DNA from 3 places in the Vibrio bathopelagicus genome. Region 1 is predicted to be linked to each of the others. Evidence: predicted binding sites of a transcription regulator. Region 1 holds the regulator's gene; each other region holds the start of a gene.
The links. Region 1 encodes MetJ, which represses methionine synthesis genes. Its sites were predicted from a motif close to TTAGACNTNTANANGTCTAA; they were not measured.

Region 1 (4,673 bases):
TCGGTCTTACCTGAACCAGTGACACCCTCTAGCAAGAAGCAACCAAAATCGGTTTGACTATTTACGGTCGCAATCGCGATGGCTTGCTCAGCATTGAGTTTTGGTTTGTCTTGGTCGTTTTCGAGATCCGTTGGCCATGCATGACGCTTTGGTTTTTTCTCTATCGATTCAATCCAACCTTTCTCTTCCAAAGTCTTGAGTACTGCGCTTCCCACTTCTTCATCAATGAACTCCTGATGAGGAACCGGGCCGTGCTCAAGCATGTGCATCACTTTGGCTTGCTTGACGGCGCGACCAAAGCCTTGCATGAATTGGTCTCTACCTGGTGGGGTCAGTTGCCATTCGACAAGCGTTGCGAAGTCAGCAGCTTTACCTTTTCGTAAAGCGCTTGGCAGAGCATTGGCAAAAGTTTCACCTAGTGGATACTGATAAAATTGGCTACACCACATTAATAGTGAGTAGACCGATTCAGGCCAAACGGGTTGGTTATCTAATAGGGCTTTAATGGGCTTAAGTTTGTCTAGCTCGAATTCAGACTCGTTAACCAGAGCCGTCACAATACCAGTTAAGGTTTGTCGTCCGAAAGGCACAGAGACTCGCCCACCAATAATCGGAAATAGGTGGCTAGGAATCTTGTAATCGAACTGCTTGTCGAGTGGTACAGGCAGTGCCACACGGGCAATCATTGGACGCATAAAGGGATGGCTTTATCTGAGTTGACGAGAGCGAACAGTCTAAAGGATAAGAACGTTAAATTCGAGGAGCAGTTTGGATGACAGAGCTTACTTGAGGCTTGAATGCTAGCTGAACTAAAAAATGATGCTTATATAGAGGGTTTAAAGAAAGTGTTGGCGAAAAATGTATCAAATCAGTTGATCCTACCTCACAGATTCATTAATATACTGCGCCTTAAAGGTATGGCTTTATCGCTTTTTAGTGATGCTGCGGTGTCTTTATTTTATTTTTTAACTACGTGTGGTGTGCGGCATAGAATCGTATAGCGACACGGCCTAACTGAGGTTTTCCCATGAAAGTCGGTATCCACCCAGAATACAAAGCAGTAACAGCAACTTGTTCTTGCGGCAACACATTCGAATTCAACTCTACTCTAGGTAAAGATGGTATTCACCTAGACGTATGTGACAAATGTCACCCATTCTACACTGGTAAGCAACGTATCGTAGATACAGGCGGCCGTGTAGATCGCTTTAACAAGCGTTTCGGTGCTCTTTCTAGCAAGAAGTAATTCTCGCTATTTAGACATGAAAAAGGACACTTCGGTGTCCTTTTTTGTTGCCTGTAATTTGAGGAAACACTAATTTTTATAACGCTCTCCGTTTATCTCGACGATAGGCTGTCGACTTGAGTTTGGCTTCATTACTTTCCCCTTTATCACTCTTCCTAGAAATCCGCTTGAAAGTTCAACAAGCGATAGCAATTTCAACTGCTCACTGGTCTTATTAGTAGTGAAATCTCGTTTTTTAATGAGACAGAGGCTTTAACTACCTAGGAACTTTGAAGTACATCTATTAACATGAACAAGATCCCCCAAATAATAATATCCTAGGAACCTACACCTATGTCTGAAGACAGCCGCCAAGACCAATCCTCTCAAGAATTATCGCCTCAAGAACGATTCCGTCAGCAAGCTCTTGATTATCATGAGTTCCCAATTCCAGGCAAAATTGCCGTAGCACTGACGAAGCCTGCAAACTCTGCAGAAGATCTAGCACTTGCTTACAGCCCTGGCGTGGCTGAGCCTGTTCGCGAGATCGCACAGAACGTTGATAACGTCTATAAATACACAGGTAAGGGCAACATGGTTGCTGTTATCTCTAACGGTACTGCGATTCTTGGCCTAGGTAACCTTGGCCCTATTGCTTCTAAACCTGTAATGGAAGGTAAAGCGCTACTGTTTAAGCGTTTTGCTGGTTTAGATTCTATCGATATTGAAGTAAAACACCGCACAATCGATGAGTTCGTTGATACGGTTGCGAATATCGCAGATACATTCGGTGGTATTAACCTAGAAGACATCAAAGCACCAGATTGTTTTGAGATTGAACGTCGCCTGATTGAGCGTTGTGATGTACCTGTATTCCACGATGACCAACACGGTACTGCGATTGTAACGGCAGCGGGTATGCTGAATGCGATTGAGCTTCAAGGTAAAAAACTGGAAGAGTGTAAGATCGTTTGTTTAGGTGCTGGCGCAGCGGCTGTAGCATGTATGGAGCTACTGATTAAGTGTGGCGCTCAGCGTGAGAAAATCTACATGCTTGACCGTAAAGGTGTGATCCACACTCGTCGTGATGACCTAAACGAATACAAAGAGCTGTTCGCAAATAACACGGACAAGCGCACGCTTGAAGATGTTATCGAAGGCGCTGACCTGTTCTTGGGCGTATCGGGTCCTAACCTGTTACCAGCAGAAGCACTAACGCTGATGGCTGATAAGCCCGTTGTGTTTGCATGTTCAAACCCAGATCCAGAGATCAAGCCTGAGCTTGCTCATGAAGTTCGTTCTGACCTTATTATGGGTACTGGCCGTAGTGATTATCCTAACCAAGTAAACAACGTACTTTGTTTCCCATTCATTTTCCGTGGTGCGCTCGATGTGCGTGCGAGCGAAATCAATGACGAAATGAAATTGGCTGCTGTTAAAGCGATTCGTGAACTTGCGAAAGAAGAAGTTCCGGCTGAAGTACTGGCTGCTGCGGGTGAAACTGCACTGGAGTTTGGTAAAGGTTACATCATTCCTAAGCCAATGGATCCACGTCTACTTCCTCGCGTAGCAAAAGCAGTAGCGGAAGCGGCGGTTGAGTCTGGCGTTGCTCGTATTGAGATGCCTGCTAACTATATGGCATAGACACTGGATGGCGTAGCCGCTTGTGATTGCGGCTTCGCGATTGAGTGAAAAAGAATAATAAAAAACCGACCCATTAGGAGTCGGTTTTTTTATGTCTATCATTCACTGCGCAGTTATAGAGGACGTAGTGGTTGATGTTACAAATAGGGTTCAGTTATCGCGAATCAATATTGAAGGCAGTGACTGAGTTATTGTTATTCTTCGTCAAATGCTTCGAACTCGATACCCATCTCTGTCATCAGTTTTTTCACTTCAGTAGGAATATCGTCTGGACGGTCTTTACGAAGGTCTTCATCCGTTGGTAGTGGTTGGCCTGTGTACGCATGTAGAAAGGCTTCGCACAGTAGCTCACTGTTTGTTGCATGGCGTAGGTTATTAATCTGGCGGCGAGTGCGCTCGTCAGTAAGAACCTTTAACACTTTTAGAGGGATAGAAACTGTAATTTTCTTTACTTGTTCGCTTTTCTTTCCATGCTCAGCATATGGGCTTATGTATTCACCATTCCAGTCGGCCATTGCGTACCTTCATCACTTTAGTTGTTAGAATAAATTAATAGTGGTGATTTTAGCGGGATTTACTGCCATAAGCAAAGACATATGGACGTCTAGAAGTGTTGACGTCTCACGTTTATGAAAGTAAAGTGAATAACATATATCTAACACAGCCGCAAAATGCCGACAAGCAGCTGTGATTCTCAGACGCAAAACTTGTAAGGAAGCACCTATGAGCAGCCGGAAGCCAGCAACCATCGCAGTACGTACTGGTATCGAGTCAGACACGCAACACCATGCCGTTGTCCCACCAATTTATCTTTCGACTAACTATGGGTTTCCCGCTTTTGGTGAAGTGCCAAAGTATGACTATACCCGCTCTGGTAACCCAAACCGTGGTTTATTAGAAACGGCACTGTTTGAGCTTGAGTCTGGTAAAGGCGCGGTTGTTACTAACTGTGGTACTTCGGCGCTTAACTTATGGGTTTCTGCTTTCTTAGGTGGCGATGATCTTATTATCGCACCACACGATTGCTACGGCGGCACTTACCGTCTGTTTAACACACGCTCACTTAAAGGTGACTTCAAAGTTCTGTTTGTTGATCAATCGGATCAAGCCGCGCTGGATGCCGCGATCGCGCTTAAGCCAAAGTTGATCTTAATTGAAACGCCATCGAATCCATTAGTTCGTGTGGTTGATATTGCAGAAACTTGCCGCAAAGCGAAAGAAGTGGGTGCTCTGGTTGCTGTCGATAACACGTTTTTGACGCCTGTGTTCCAAAAGCCTTTAGAGCTGGGTGCTGATTTTGTTATTCATTCAACCACTAAATACATCAACGGACACTCGGATGTTATTGGTGGCGTTGTGGTGACGAAAACTGAAGAGCACGCTGAAGAACTAGCATGGTGGGGCAACTGTATTGGTGCAACCGGCACACCATTTGATAGCTACATGACGCTCCGCGGTATTCGTACGCTAGGTGCGCGTATGCGTGTTCACGAAGAAAGTTCACGTGAAATTCTGACGGCTCTGCAACAACAAGATCTGGTGGGTACGATTTACCACCCAAGCCTTCCTGAACATCCAGGTCACGAGATAGCCAAGAAACAGCAGTTGGGCTTTGGCTCCATGTTGAGCTTTGAGTTTGCGGGCTCTTTTGAAGCACTTAAATATTTTGTAGATAAGTTAGAGCTATTTTCTTTGGCTGAATCACTGGGTGGTGTTGAAAGCCTGATTTGTCACCCTGCGTCGATGACTCACCGTGCGATGGGCGAAGAAGCTCTAGCAGAAGCGGGTGTTTCTCAACAGCTAC
Region 2 (4,673 bases), 640 kb from region 1:
GCACCTCGATGTCGGCTCATCACATCCTGGGGCTGAAGTCGGTCCCAAGGGTATGGCTGTTCGCCATTTAAAGTGGTACGCGAGCTGGGTTTAGAACGTCGTGAGACAGTTCGGTCCCTATCTGCCGTGGGCGTTGGAAAATTGAAAGGGGCTGCTCCTAGTACGAGAGGACCGGAGTGGACGAACCTCTGGTGTTCGGGTTGTCATGCCAATGGCATTGCCCGGTAGCTAAGTTCGGAATCGATAACCGCTGAAAGCATCTAAGCGGGAAGCGAGCCTTGAGATGAGTTTTCCCTGACGCTATAAGCGTCCTAAAGGGTTGTCGTAGACTACGACGTTGATAGGCAGGGTGTGTAAGTGCTGCGAGGCATTGAGCTAACCTGTACTAATTGCCCGTGAGGCTTAACCATACAACACCCAAGGGGTTTTGTGGACTCAAAGACAGACCTTGAATGAGTTTGAAGAGACACTTTTAGATTATAGCTTTCCGAATTTTAAAATTTGCTTGGCGACCATAGCATTGTGGACCCACCTGATTCCATGCCGAACTCAGAAGTGAAACACAATAGCGCCGATGGTAGTGTGGGGTTTCCCCATGTGAGAGTAGGACATCGCCAGGCTTTAAATTAAATCTTTAGGTTGACCGACCTGGAGATATGGACGCTCACTTAGTGAGTTGACCACTGCGGAGTGGTAGTTCAGTTGGTTAGAATACCGGCCTGTCACGCCGGGGGTCGCGGGTTCGAGTCCCGTCCACTCCGCCACTTATTCGATAACCTCGCCTAGTGCGAGGTTTTTTCGAATCTGAAGTAAGATAAAGTTTTAGGGGTGTAGCTCCAATTGGCAGAGCAGCGGATTCCAAATCCGCGTGTTGGGAGTTCGAATCTCTCCACCCCTGCCATATTTAAAGCCTCAGCAGAAATGCTGGGGCTTTTTTACGTCTGTTTGCTTCTACGAAGCAATCTTGGGAGAAGAACTAGGCTCTCCCCTGGCGCGCCAGCTCGGTCGAATCTCTATATTTAAGGCTCTAGACTGCGCGCCCCGGTAGAAAGACTAGAGCCTTTTTGTTTTCTTTCAGTCTTACATCACTCATACTCGTCAATTGCTCAAGTTCTATCTTGCCCTCTTCTAAATTGATTAGAACCAGTACTGTTCCTTACTGCAGCATGAGCTGTTTTATGGAAAAGTTTCAGTTTTAGGACTATTAGTGTGCGAAGCTTTGAATCTAATTAGAATTCCTCTTCGATCGTGGTTCTCTCTCTACATTTTATTATGATCTCAATATTTAACTTGAACAGAAGGTCATGTAGAAATACAGCTATTAGGCTTAATGGGCTAAATATCGCTACGTTTCTTTGCTTATTTTATTTCCGTAAACGCTTTGTGTTTCTCTTCGCTCGAACGTACTCAAACCAGTGGTTGTTTGGTTGTTTGGTTGTTTGGTTGTTTAGGAGTGTTAGATACGACAAAGAGTCATGCTTGAAGATAACAATCATGACTAAAGTAGTGGTCAGAGATAAAGGGAGTAACTTGTAGAGTAGAAAGGTGCTTATCGATGGAAACAGGTACAAAAAAGGCCGCTTATACTAAGCGACCTTCGTTTATGTTTTCGGGTGTTAATCCAATTCTTTCTCAGCTTGTTTCGCTTTCTCTATCATAGGGGTGATTGTTGAGCCTTGAACCAGAATAGAGAACACAACAACGGCGTATGTCATGACAAGGATAATCTCTTTAACATCGATTGACTTGTCTTCAATTACCCAGATCCCTGAAGGGATTGAAAGTGCCATGGCTAGAGCTAGACCACCACGTAAACCACCCCAAGTTAAGATCTTGATTGACCAAGGGTTGTAAGTTCTAAAGCGTCTAAATCCGATATAAGACAAGAAAACACTTAGGTAACGTGCACTCAATACTAGAGGTACCGCAAATGCCATTAAGATCCAGTCTTCTTGGTGGAATTTGAATAGTAGCATCGACATACCAATCAATAAAAATAATACGCCATTTAAGAATTCATCTATTAGTTCCCAGAAGTGGTCTAGGTGATCTTCACTTTCTTTCGAGAACCCAATAAAGCGTGTCCAGTTACCAATCATAATACCTGATACCACCATCGCTAACGGTCCTGATACATGTAGAACTTCGGCAAAGGCATAGCCAGCTGTCGGAATACCGATGGTTAATAGCAACTCCATCGAGTGGTCATCGGTGTTGCTGATTAGGTAATGGAATATTAAGCCTAGAACGAAGCCATAGACGATACCGCCGATAGCCTCTTGGACGAATAACATGGTCACGCTACCTACAGTCGGTGCCTCTGTACCGAACGCAATGGTAAATAGCGTAACGAAGATGACTAGGCCAAAACCATCGTTGAATAGAGATTCCCCCTCGATTTGAGTAGAGATTCGTCTGGGAGCATCGAGCTTCTTCACTATTGCTAATACAGCTATTGGGTCGGTTGGAGATATTAGAGAGCCAAAAAGTAAGCAATAAATTAGGTCAAATTGAATGCCGATAAACTGACAGAACCCATACAGTACAAAGCCAATAAAGAATGTCGAAAACAGTGTAGCGCCAAGAGCTAGTACTGTTATTTCCCATTTCTGATCTTTTAGATTAGGTAACTTAATCCCCAAACCACCTGCAAAGAGTAAGAATCCCAGTATTCCTTTCAGGAGGAAATCTTCAAAGTTGATACTGGCAACGGTTTCTGAGGCGATGTCAGCCAATTGAAACCAATTGTTTTGTCCCGCAATGATAATCAGTAGAGATAACATCATTGAGCCAGCTGTAATGGCGATGGTTGTCTGCATTTTACCAATTTTGGTATTCACGAAAGCAATAAGCATGGCTGCAGCGGACAAGAAGCATAAGGTGTAATAGACCGACATTGGGATTCCAATATGTAACAAAGTATGAAAATTAATTTTCGTTGTCTCATGCTTAAATAGCAAACACTTTTTGTCATAGCTTAGTAATCAATTTCCTTTTTTAGACGTCTAGACTCCTTTTTAATGTGTGATAGGATGGAGGTATAATTAAAGGAATGAGGCTGTACCGTGGGAAGTAATGTAAGGCAAAAGATTGAGGCTCTGTTAAAGCAACGAATTTTACTGATTGATGGTGGCATGGGCACCATGATTCAGGATTATAAATTGGAAGAGCAGGACTATCGTGGTGAGCGCTTTGCTGATTGGCATAGTGACTTGAAAGGTAACAATGACCTTTTGGTACTTACACAGCCCAAGCTTATCAAAGGTATCCACACGGAGTATTTGGAAGCGGGTGCAGATATCCTCGAAACCAATACCTTTAATGCAACAACCATTGCTATGGCCGACTATGATATGGAAAGCCTTAGCGAAGAAATTAACTATGCTGCTGCTAAACTGGCTCGTGAAGCGGCAGATGAATGGACAGCGAAGACCCCTGAGAAACCTCGTTTTGTGGCGGGTGTTTTAGGTCCAACTAACCGAACTTGTTCTCTCTCCCCAGATGTTAATGATCCGGGCTATCGTAATGTTAGCTTTGATGAACTTGTTGTGGCTTATTCTGAGTCGACTCGTGCTCTTATCAAAGGCGGGTCAGACCTTATTCTTATCGAGACTATCTTCGATACACTCAACGCGAAGGCATGCTCTTTTGCTGTTGAATCAGTCTTTGAAGAAATGGGTATCACGCTTCCTGTGATGATCTCCGGTACTATCACCGATGCATCTGGTCGAACGCTTTCCGGACAAACGACGGAAGCATTCTATAACGCCCTTCGTCATGTAAAACCAATCTCATTCGGTTTGAACTGTGCATTAGGCCCAGATGAACTGCGCGAATATGTCGGTGAGATGTCTCGTATCTCCGAATGTAATGTGTCTGCTCACCCAAACGCGGGTTTACCTAACGCGTTTGGTGAGTATGACCTTTCTCCTGAAGACATGGCAGAACATGTTAAGGAATGGGCTGAAAGTGGTTTCTTGAACTTAATTGGCGGTTGCTGTGGTACGACTCCAGAGCATATACGTCAGATGGCTGAGGCCGTTGAAGGCGTAACTCCACGTCAATTACCAGATTTGCCAGTCTCTTGTCGTCTTTCTGGACTAGAGCCTTTGACTATTGCCAAAGAATCTCTGTTCGTGAACGTGGGTGAGCGTACCAATGTTACCGGCTCTGCTCGCTTTAAGCGTCTGATTAAAGAAGAACTATACGATGAAGCGTTGAGTGTCGCTCGAGAACAAGTAGAAAACGGCGCTCAAATCATCGATATTAACATGGACGAAGGGATGCTAGACGCTGAGGCGTGTATGGTTAAATTCCTAAATCTATGTGCTTCTGAACCAGAGATATCGAAAGTACCGGTAATGGTCGACTCTTCGAAATGGGAAGTTATTGAAGCTGGTCTGAAATGTATTCAGGGTAAAGGCATCGTTAACTCAATCTCTCTTAAAGAAGGGAAAGAGAAATTTGTCGAACAAGCGAAACTGGTTCGCCGATATGGTGCAGCAGTAATCGTGATGGCATTCGATGAAGTCGGCCAAGCTGATACTCGAGAGCGCAAGGTCGAGATCTGTACTAATGCCTACAACATTCTTGTTGATGAAGTCGGTTTCCCACCTGAAGATATTATTTTCGATCCAAACATTTTTGCAGTTGCGACTGGTATTGATGAGCAT
Region 3 (4,673 bases), 190 kb from region 1:
GTTATTGTTCTAGCGTGCATTTAACGAGAGCTATCAGACTGAATTACTTTGAGTTAAATGTGAGCTTGATCGCCTAGGAGTTACCTTAACTATTGTCAGTAGTGTTCGAAAACACAAATTATCGGTGGGTTTTTATACTAAGTGGTTAACGGTAAAGGTGTCTTTTGAAAGGCAGATAGATTGGGTTGGGAGAGGTAAGTACATAAAAATAAAGCCCTTACTAGCAAGTAAGGGCTTTAAAGAAGTGGTTTGCTTTGGCTAAATTATTTTAGGCCAGCAAAGTCTGCAAGCATTGCCGCTTTGTCAGTTGCTTCCCAAGGGAACTCTTCACGACCGAAGTGGCCGTATGCAGCTGTCTGTTTGTAGATAGGTTGAAGAAGATTCAGCATCTCTTGAAGACCGTATGGACGTAGGTCGAAGTTTTGACGAACGGCTTCAATGATGATTTCGTGAGCTACTTTCTCAGTACCAAACGTTTCAACCATGATAGATGTTGGATCTGCTACACCGATAGCGTAAGACAGTTGAATCTCACAACGGTCAGCCATGCCAGCAGCAACGATGTTTTTCGCAACGTAACGTGCTGCGTAAGCCGCAGAACGGTCAACCTTTGATGGATCTTTACCAGAAAATGCGCCGCCACCGTGACGAGCTGCGCCGCCGTAGGTATCAACGATGATCTTACGACCAGTTAGACCACAGTCACCCATTGGGCCACCGATTACGAAACGGCCTGTTGGGTTGATGAAGAAGTTAGTGTCTTTGTTGATCCACTCTGAAGGAAGTACTGGCTTGATGATCTCTTCCATTACCGCTTCACGTAGGTCAGGTGTCGTTACTGAATCACAGTGTTGAGTCGAAAGAACAACAGCATCGATACCAACGATCTTACCTTGGTCGTATTGGAACGTAACTTGAGACTTTGCATCTGGGCGAAGGAAGTCAAGCTTGCCGCTCTTACGTACTTCAGCTTGCTTCTTAACAAGAAGGTGAGAGTAAGTAATTGGAGCTGGCATTAGGATTGGTGTTTCGTTAGTCGCGTAACCAAACATGATACCTTGGTCGCCTGCGCCTTGATCTTTAGGATCGGCTTTATCAACACCTTGGTTGATGTCTGGAGACTGCTTACCAATTGTGTTTAGTACTGCACAAGAGTCAGCGTCAAAGCCCATATCAGAATGAACGTAACCAATTTCACGAACTGTTTCACGAGTGATTTCTTCGATATCAACCCATGCAGACGTTGTTACTTCACCGCCAACCATAACCATGCCGGTTTTTACGTAAGTCTCACAAGCAACACGTGCTTTTGGATCTTGTTCCAAGATGGCATCAAGAACAGCATCAGAGATTTGGTCTGCAATTTTATCTGGATGGCCTTCTGAAACAGATTCAGAAGTGAATAGGTGCTTAGCCATGAGAGCTCCACTTTTAGTTTTTAGGTGCTAATTTCAGGCGTCGCAAGCTAGGAAGCGCCGCCATTAAATACAGTATATTTTGTAGGTGTTTCTACATCTAGACGGCTATTCTAAATTCCAGCGGTCGAATTACAAGCTCTTTTTTATGATATGTCATAACTAAACGTTTGCGTATCGTTCGAGATAAGGCATTCCTAAGTGATGTAAATGTTCGAAAATTGCGAAAAATGACCGTTAAAATGCCAGTAAAACGTTTGCAGTCACTAAAGTCGTTTGAGAGAATACCCGCGCTAATAAAAATGAAAATTTTAGCATCAATCTCTTTTTTAAATCGCTTATGTACTCAGGAGCAGACATGCCTTCTCGTAAAGATCTAGCCAATGCAATTCGCGCACTTAGCATGGATGGCGTTCAACAAGCAAATTCAGGCCACCCTGGCGCACCTATGGGTATGGCTGACATCGCTGAAGTTCTTTGGCGTGGTCACTTGAACCACAACCCAGCAAACCCAGAGTGGGCTGACCGCGACCGTTTTATCCTGTCTAACGGCCATGGTTCAATGTTGATTTACTCTCTGCTTCATCTTGCAGGTTACGAGCTTTCAATTGAAGACCTTAAGAACTTCCGTCAACTGCACTCTAAGACTCCTGGTCACCCAGAGTACGGTTACGCTCCTGGTATCGAAACAACGACGGGTCCTCTAGGTCAAGGCATCACCAACGCTGTTGGTATGGCGATGGCTGAGAAAGCATTGGCTGCACAGTTCAACAAAGAAGGCCACGACATCGTAGACCACTTCACTTATGCGTTTATGGGTGATGGTTGTCTGATGGAAGGTATCTCTCACGAAGCATGTTCTCTAGCTGGTACGCTAGGTCTTGGTAAGCTGGTTGCTTTCTGGGATGACAACGGCATCTCTATCGATGGCGAAGTGGAAGGTTGGTTCTCTGATGATACACCTAAGCGTTTTGAAGCTTACGGCTGGCACGTAATTCCAGCGGTTGATGGCCACGATGCTGACGCTATCAACGCGGCTATCGAAGCAGCTAAAGCGGATCCTCGTCCAACACTTATCTGTACTAAAACTATCATCGGTTTTGGTTCTCCAAACAAAGCGGGTACGCACGACTGTCACGGTGCTCCACTAGGCGCTGATGAAATTACAGCAACTAAAGCGGCACTTGGTTGGGAACACGGTCCTTTCGAAATCCCAGCAGATATCGCAGCTGAGTGGAATGCGAAAGAAGCGGGCGCAGCTAAAGAAGCGGCTTGGAATGCAAAGTTTGACGCATACGCAGCGGCTCACCCTGAGCTAGCAGCAGAATTCAAACGTCGTACTAACGGCGAGCTTCCAGCTGAGTGGGAAGAGAAAGCAAACGCAATCATTGCTGACCTTCAAGCTAACCCTGCAAACATCGCATCACGTAAAGCATCTCAAAATGCTCTAGAAGCGTTCGGTGCTATGCTACCTGAATTCATGGGCGGCTCTGCTGACCTTGCGCCTTCTAACCTGACTATGTGGTCTGGTTCTAAGTCGCTTGAAGCGAACGACTTCTCAGGTAACTACATCCACTACGGTGTACGTGAATTCGGTATGACGGCTATCATGAACGGTATCGCTCTGCACGGTGGTTTCGTACCATACGGCGCAACGTTCCTCATGTTCATGGAATACGCGCGTAACGCTATGCGTATGGCTGCTCTGATGAAAATTCAGAACATCCAAGTTTACACGCACGATTCTATCGGCCTAGGCGAAGATGGTCCTACTCACCAACCGGTTGAGCAGATCGCTTCTTTACGTCTGACTCCAAACATGAGCACATGGCGTCCATGTGACCAAGTTGAATCTGCTGTTGCTTGGAAACTGGCAATCGAACGCAAAGATGGTCCTTCTGCGCTTATCTTCTCTCGTCAGAACCTTGCACAACAAGATCGTGACGCTGAGCAAGTGGCTAACATCGCTAAGGGTGGTTACATCCTGAAAGATTGTGAAGGCAAACCAGAGCTTATCCTTATCGCGACTGGTTCTGAAGTTGAACTAGCGGTTAGCGCTGCTGCTGAACTGACAGCCGAAGGTAAGAAAGTACGCGTAGTCTCTATGCCTGCAACTGACGCATTCGACAAGCAAGACGCTGAATACCGTGAGTCTGTACTTCCATCTGACGTTACAGCACGTATCGCAGTAGAAGCTGGCATCGCTGACTTCTGGTACAAGTACGTTGGCTTCGGTGGCAAGATCATCGGTATGACAACGTTCGGCGAATCTGCACCAGCAGGCGAGCTATTCAAGATGTTCGGTTTCACTACTGAAAACGTAGTAAACACAGCGAAAGAGCTTCTTGCTTAATCATTAACTGATGGCCTTGTGCTAACAGTTAAATGACGGAAAAAACCGAGCGCTGAGCTCGGTTTTTTGTATCTGGGATTTGTTTTCTCCTAGACTCATACCAATCACAGTAAGTAAGTGATCAGAAATAGCGTAGGAAAAACGCTTGAGAACAAGGCGGCTCTTTTCGACAAGAAGTTTCGATAAGTAGTTATTCTACAATCAAAAATTCTAACGACGTTATCGAGTGTTTTAACAAGCTAGGGTGAACAGTTATTTACTACGATTGGTATACCCCTACAAGCAGCAGAACAATCTGTCCTAGGTCGACTGAGTTATTCAAGTAATGCCTTTTGGGTAGGATTCAGTTATCATCTGTTGCACGAAATTTTGGTTAGATGTACGGAACTATGCTAAAAGTCGCGATAAACGGATTTGGAAGAATAGGGCGTAATGTATTACGCGCTGTCTATGAAAGTGGCAAAAGCCAACAGATCAAAGTAGTAGCAGTCAATGAGCTTGCTCAGCCTGACGCTATGGCTCACCTATTGCAATACGACACCAGTCACGGCCGCTTCGGCAAGAAAATCTCTCACGATCAAGAGCACATCTATGTTCATCATGGCATTGGTGCTGAAGATAAAGGAGAGTTTGATACCATTCGTATCTTACACCTTGCTGATATAGAGTTGTTGCCTTGGCGTGACCTCGAGGTTGATATTGTTCTCGACTGTACCGGTGTTTACGGTTGCCGTGATGACGGTCTAGCGCACATTGCTGCTGGAGCGAAAAAGGTGCTGTTTTCACACCCTGGTGCTAACGATCTGGATAACACCATTATTTACGGTGTGAATCACGACACTATCACAGCTGATCATCGAATCGTTTCCAACGGTTCATGCACTACCAACTGTATTGTCCCTATC

Region 2: the regulator MetJ is predicted to act here: its motif matches at 2,998-3,017, upstream of metH (methionine synthase).
Region 3: the regulator MetJ is predicted to act here: its motif matches at 1,508-1,527, upstream of metK (methionine adenosyltransferase).

What each region holds. Positions count from the first base shown of each region.
Region 1 is NZ_CP062500.1:3,349,309-3,353,981, reverse strand. Features, by position in the region: gene priA (primosomal protein N') at 1-695, opposite strand, end outside; gene rpmE (50S ribosomal protein L31) at 1,028-1,246, shown strand; gene IHV80_RS15020 (malic enzyme-like NAD(P)-binding protein) at 1,580-2,869, shown strand; gene metJ (met regulon transcriptional regulator MetJ) at 3,064-3,384, opposite strand; gene IHV80_RS15010 (O-succinylhomoserine (thiol)-lyase) at 3,593-4,673, shown strand, end outside.
Region 2 is NZ_CP062500.1:343,978-348,650, forward strand. Features, by position in the region: rRNA gene IHV80_RS01675 (23S ribosomal RNA) at 1-410, shown strand, start outside; rRNA gene rrf (5S ribosomal RNA) at 505-620, shown strand; tRNA gene IHV80_RS01685 (tRNA-Asp) at 688-764, shown strand; tRNA gene IHV80_RS01690 (tRNA-Trp) at 825-901, shown strand; gene IHV80_RS01695 (cation:proton antiporter) at 1,617-2,897, opposite strand; gene metH (methionine synthase) at 3,066-4,673, shown strand, end outside.
Region 3 is NZ_CP062500.1:3,156,952-3,161,624, reverse strand. Features, by position in the region: gene metK (methionine adenosyltransferase) at 264-1,418, opposite strand; gene tkt (transketolase) at 1,774-3,768, shown strand; gene epd (erythrose-4-phosphate dehydrogenase) at 4,158-4,673, shown strand, end outside.